DNA from 2 places in the Pseudoalteromonas qingdaonensis genome. Region 1 is predicted to be linked to the other one. Evidence: riboswitches for the same ligand, from Rfam matches in the RefSeq annotation. Region 1 holds a riboswitch; the other holds the start of a gene.
What was found. A riboswitch is a leader RNA that binds a small molecule or an ion and turns the genes downstream of it on or off. The one in region 1 is predicted to bind lysine.

Region 1 (3,123 bases):
GTGCTGGCGTAAGGCGTCAAGGTCGTAGACAAAGCAGGGCTCTAACTGCTCCTGGCTGATGCACTCAAGGTGCATTTGCAATTCGGTACTGACAGGGTGCATTAGCGTAATACCTCTTCCAGCGCCAGTGATGCATCGCTTTGCTCATCGCGATATTTCACGATTAGGGCACAACTCATGGACAGACCTTGTTCACGCCCCCAGGCGCTTGAGCTTGGACGTGAGCCCGGGATCACTATGGCGTTTTCCGGGATGGGTTCACCCTTATCGAGTTGGCGCTCATTGACACAGTCGTACACGGGAATGGTGGCACTTAGGCGTACACCCGGCGCCAGAACCGCGCCTTTTTTCACGACCACGCCTTCAACGATCACGCAGCCGGCGCCAATAAAGGCGTCGTCTTCGATCACCACAGGGCTGGCACCTATAGGCTCTAATACGCCACCGAGTTGCACCGCGGCGCTAAGGTGCACATTTTTACCCACCTGAGCACAAGAGCCCACAAGCGCATGGCTGTCGACCATGGTACCTACATCGACAAAGGCGCCAATATTGACATAGGCCGGTGGCATTATGATGGTGCCTGGGGCCACATAGGCGCCGCGACGTACCGAGGTGCCGCCCGGTACCATGCGAACATTGTCTTCGGCGCTAAAACCGCGCGGTGCCAGGTTGTCTTTATCGACAAAACCGCCGGGGAATTCGGTATTGGTGCCGTTTTTAAAGGCTTCAAGAATGCCTTGCTTAACCTCGATATTGGCCTGCCATTGACCATTTTCGTCTTGTGATGCAGCGCGAACGGCGCCCGTTTCTAAATTATTAAGTAGTTCTAACCAGCTCATGAAAATATTAAACCTGTGTTGAATGCCAAGATGTGATGCTGTCGTGTACGCGTAAAAGTGGTTGTAAATCCCTTAGCTCCGAATGAGTTAACGGGGCGCGCAGAGTTGGTGTGTTGATGCGCCCAAGGGCGTGTAACAAGCACTTTGTCGGAATAGGGTTGCTGACATGAAAGAGCGCCGCCACCGCCTCGCGCCAATGCAAAAAGGTATTGTGGCTTTGCCCTTGCAGGCTTAACTGCACAAAACGGTGCGTAGCTTCTGGCCACACATTGGCAGCAACCGAGACCAAACCGGCGGCGCCGGCCTGGGCGTAATAGGGGATCAGTGCATCGTCGCCGCTGAAAATAGCCAGTTGCGGTGCCGCAAGACGATATTGCTCAAAGCAGTCGATGCTGCCGCTGGCTTCTTTCAATGCCCAGCAGTTCGGGTGATCTTGCAACTTGCCGAGTACCTTAGGATCCAGGCTGACCGCGGCGCGGCTGGGAACGTTGTAAAGCATGCAGGGGTGTTTGCTGGCATCAAGCAGAGCGCGAAACCATAGCTCTTGTCCTACTGGACCTGGCTTGGCATACAAGGGGGCGCCAAGCAAATAGGCGTCTATCGGGTAGTCATTGCAAAAGGCCAGCCATTGGCGCTGGGCTTCAAGGTTGTGGCCACCTACACCGACCATAATCGGGGTGCTTAGTTCCAGGGCGCAAATGTGTTGCACCACGGCTTGTTGCTCCGCCATATCCAGGGCCAGGGCTTCGCCAGTAGATCCCAGGATCAGCACGCCATTACCGGCTGCCGCTTGCTCTTGTGCCAGCGTGCTTAGGGCGTCAAAGTCTATGCCGCCATCTTCAAGCAGCGGGGTGATCAGTGCTGTCCACAGCACAGTGTGTGATAACGATTGAGTAGTTGTCATCTCATCCGAACTTAGTGCGAGTTCGAGAGCAACAAAGGGAAATGTTTTCCGCATTCGCCGACTCGAACAGGTTAAATTCGAAGAGCGAATGGGCTTAGACGTAACAAGGCCTGCCGGCCTGTTATGTTAAGACCAGAAGCTCTCCACCAAATATGTAGCAATATGTGCTATTGGTGACAGTCGCCGGGATTCAACCCAAGCGCCCGAGGGAGTATTAAGCAATTTACCTCACCTCTCGGCGTACATCCCCCTCATTATGAATCGTTGGAGTTTGCTCTCCTCATCATAACTACCTGGATGACGCACCTCTTCTAGCCCTTGCGGCCATCTAAATGGCCGAATCAATAGGGTGCTTTTTTATTCAAACACTTTCCATGTCACGCTGTCAACGCCCATGGTGGCACAAATTTTTTTGCCTACTAATGTTGTTTGGCGCGCATGGGTTTGAAATTAGATACGCGAGACCTTAAAACCTTGTGCCTGTAGTAGCTTGATTAAGCCGTTTTCTTCACCCAGATGCAGGGCGCCAACGGCGATAAACAAGGATTGTTCACTCAGAGGTTTTTCCAGTTGTTTTACCCACTTATGGTTGCGCTCAATCAAGAGTACATGCTCATTAAGTTGACCATATTCGGAGTCGTCGAAGGACTGCTCATAGGCCTCGGTGAGTACGGCTGTTTCGCCCTTTTTCCAGCCGTTGATCAGACGTAAAAAACTCTTATCAAACTGATTGAGCTGGCGGAAGGTATCGGCCACCATGAGGTCCGAATGCTCTTCCAATACGGTAAACATTTCCATCTGTTGCTCGAGCGATTCCAGCTCGATAATGGCTTTGTTTTTTTGTTTAGCGCTGGCCAGTACTTGCTTATCTATGCCAAATTCGTCCGAATAACCGGCATTTTGCAACTCAATCTGCATCATGGTCAGTAATACTGCCCAGGGTTTTAACAAGGAAAACATCTTGATATTAATGTTCTTTTCGCCAAAGTATTGGTCTAGCTTCTGGTAGCTTTGCGGGCTTAGTTCAGAGTCCAGAGTGCGGCCATTTTGCAGCATTAAAAATGGCATAGAACGCTGTTGAATTTGCACTGCGGTCAAGGCTGTTAAATCCACTTCCACCACCACAGCATCGCTGTTGCTTATGGCTTTTTCTATCTTTTGCGGCAAGCCCTTCATGCTGGTGTCACCAACATGCACTGTGCCGAATAGATACGAGGTTTTTCCTTGTTTTTCTACCTGCCATAAAGCCGGTGTCAGCTCGGCAAAAGCGGGCTGAGTAAAAATAATAAACAGGCAAGAGAGCCAAAACGCGGTTAACTTTTTCATTGTGTCATCCTGAAACTAGAGTTTTTTTGAGTGTAACCGAGTTAACAGACA
Region 2 (3,123 bases), on a different contig from region 1:
CACCTAAACGCTCCAGGGCTTCCTGATCAAGCTCAGGGCGGCTGGCATTAGGCGCGTTATCCAGAGTAACGGCAACGCTTATCTCCGACGTGGTGACCAAGTCAACGGAAATTTTATACTCGCTAAGAATGGTAAATACTCGTGCCAAGAAACCGCTGGCGAGCAGCATTTCAGGACTCTTGAGCGTCAGCAACAGCTGATTCTTACGCTGGGTCACCGCGCGTACGCCGGCAATCAATTCACTGCTGGGCACTTTTTCAATCCAGGTGCCGCCCCCTTGAGGGTCTTGGCTGGAGCCAACGAATACACCAATGCCGCTGCGCGCCGCCGGTAAAATGGTCGCCGGGTGTAATACCTTGGCGCCAAAGGTGGCCATTTCCGCGGCCTCGTCAAAGGTCAGGTGGGCAATGGGCTTAGCCTTGTTACACAGGCGCGGATCCGTGCTGTAAATACCCACCACATCGGTCCAAATATGAATATTACGGGCACCACAGGCCTCTGCCAACAAGGCAGCACTGTAATCCGAACCACCGCGACCTAAGGTGGTAGTATCGCCGTATTCATCAGAGCCGATAAAGCCCTGAGTCACCACCACCTGCTCGCTTAAAAGTGGTACTAGCTCGGCCTGAGCTCGCGTCTTAGTTTGGGTTATATCCGGCTGCGCCTTACCAAACTGGCCGTCGGTTTTTAGTACCGAACGCACGTCGAAGCGACTAGAGGCGACGCCTTTATCGCGCAGCACCTGAGTAAACAGATACGAAGATAAACGCTCGCCAAAACTGAGCAATTCATCTCGGTGTGCATTGGTTTGTGCCGGGTGCTGGGCGGCGTGTTTAAAATCATTAAGGGTGCTATCGAAGCCATGGGCTAAATCCGCGTCCAGGCTCAGACATTCAATGATATTCAGTTGGATAGCGATAACACCATCGATATGTGCCTGACGCTCCTCAGTGCTAAGCCCGGTTTGACATAAGGCGACCAGATGATTGGTCACCCCGGCACTGGCACTGACAACCACGATGCGCACTTGCGAGTCGCTGGCGATAATGTCGGCGCAACGCATCATAGCTGCATGATCGGCCACTGAGGTGCCGCCAAATTTGGCGACGGTAAATTCCTGATTCATTTTTTCTCCGAGATGAAAAATAGGTTATTTTTCAAATACAATCAGGAGAACTTGGCAAGACTAAAAAGAAAGGTATGTCCATTGCCAGAAGCCCTCCACCCAAACAGGTGACAGTTCCGAGGATTCAGCCTCAAGAACCGAAAGCCATTGTGACGAGCAATGTACTTCCTCGGCGATAGTCTCCCTCATAAACGGTCATGGGCCTACGTCTGCCTCGCGTTTACTACCTAGCTATCGCACCTCTTCTGCTAAGGGTTTACGGTGTGAACCGCAAACCTAGGCAAGCAATTTAACGTTTGGATGGCTGGATGTCAACGCACTGTTCAACACTTTATTTTTGCTTGGCGGCCATCAGCAGATCCGCCAGCGCGACCTCTTCGCCGCACTCACGTTTTTCAATGCAAGTGACTATGGCCTGATTGACGGCAGTGGCCACCCCGTGCTGTTTGCCAAGCGCGACCACGGCGCCATTAAGGTAGGCAATTTCCGTTTTACGCCCCGCCTGAATGTCCTCCCACATGGACGAGCGCGCCCTGGGGTCAATATCCAGCATGGCCGAGGCAAGGCGCTTAAATAACCAGTTAGGTAAGCGCAACACAAGGGGCACCATGGCAGGTTTAACCTTGGTAAATTGCGCCAGCTCAATGTTCATGGCCTGACATACCGCCAGCCACTCTTTCATGGCCGCCGCCAACACACGTCTTAGGGCTTTATTTTCCAGCTCCTGCTTGATGGGCATATCCGCCACCGCATTAAGGGCGTTATTGAGGTTTAACAGCAGCTTGCCGTAGATGACAGGCTCCATCTGCGCCTTTAATTCGCAGTGAAAGCCCTGCTCCCGCAAAGTCTTGGCGATATGCTCAGTAGCTGGGGTTTTGGCAAATACAAATTCACCCTCGGTGCCCTTATGAAAATGCGCACCCTGTTGCAGCACATTGAATGGGGTGATACCAAACACACAGCTACGCTCCCCTAGCTGGTCCTTGATGGCCTCAAAACTGCCAAGGCCATTTTGCATAAATACCAGATTAGAAGACTTATGGGTTATAGCCAGCAGTTGTGCCAATGCGGCTTGCAATTGATGACACTTGAGGGTGACAAAAACCACATCAAACTGCTGCTCGCCGGGCTCGGTGATAAGCTCATACGGCATCACAGTTTTATCCAGCCCTTGGTAGTCACTGATATGAATGCCGCCGTTAGCAATAATGGCGTCTTTAATTCGTGGCCGACATATCAGGGATACATCAAGCTTTGCCGCGCTCAATAACGCGCCCAAATAGCACCCCGTTGAGCCGGCACCAAAAACCGCAATACGCATATGCCACCTTTTTCAATCAGGTCAATAAGTTACCTAATACGTTAATAGTGCTGCAAGTTAATGCCCGCAGCAATGCCAAGCACTGTTTTTATTGTACAAGGTGTATTTATCAGCCCTAAAGCCTTCTTAAGCGCTCAGCAGAAACAAAAAGACCACCTGAGTTTAAGCCCAGATGGTCTTTATAGAAAATGCAGATGCAGATGCAGTTGCAGTTGCCGTTACACGAGTGAGCCCATGTAAAACGACCCCACATAACCCACTGAATAAGCTATCAAAAGATAGAAGCTGTTACGCAGGTAGCTGCCGAAGGTCAAATCGCGCACCTTGCTCATGGCGATAATACCCGCAGCCGAGCCTATTACTAACATGGAGCCACCCACACCTGTGGCATAGGTAAATGCCAGCCAGTTTTGCGTATCCATATGAATATCGGCTTTAAGCAGCGCCGCAGTTAAAGGCACGTTATCAACCGCCGCCGACAGTAGACCCATCAGGTAGTTGGCCTGACTTGGCGCTAACACCTCATACAGATGAGTAAACTGGGCCAGTACGCCCAGTTCTTTTAGAGCGCCAACCAGTAACAATACACCTACGAAGAATAACAAGGTGTCGTACTCAATCTCGCGGATATAATCGATGATCTGCTTATTCACGTCCTTTTTGCGCATCAGGAATT

Region 2: it holds a riboswitch for lysine, as region 1 does, so the genes downstream of both, lysC (lysine-sensitive aspartokinase 3) here and dapA (4-hydroxy-tetrahydrodipicolinate synthase) in region 1, are expected to answer to the same signal.

What each region holds. Positions count from the first base shown of each region.
Region 1 is NZ_JBCGCU010000014.1:26,276-29,398, forward strand. It holds gene WCN91_RS12135 (PLP-dependent decarboxylase) at 1-102, opposite strand, end outside; gene WCN91_RS12140 (2,3,4,5-tetrahydropyridine-2,6-dicarboxylate N-succinyltransferase) at 102-842, opposite strand; gene dapA (4-hydroxy-tetrahydrodipicolinate synthase) at 850-1,746, opposite strand; lysine riboswitch at 1,875-2,065, opposite strand; gene WCN91_RS12150 (TraB/GumN family protein) at 2,197-3,072, opposite strand.
Region 2 is NZ_JBCGCU010000006.1:152,204-155,326, forward strand. It holds gene lysC (lysine-sensitive aspartokinase 3) at 1-1,126, opposite strand, end outside; lysine riboswitch at 1,207-1,379, opposite strand; gene WCN91_RS07580 (2-dehydropantoate 2-reductase) at 1,458-2,447, opposite strand; gene nhaD (sodium:proton antiporter NhaD) at 2,666-3,123, opposite strand, start outside.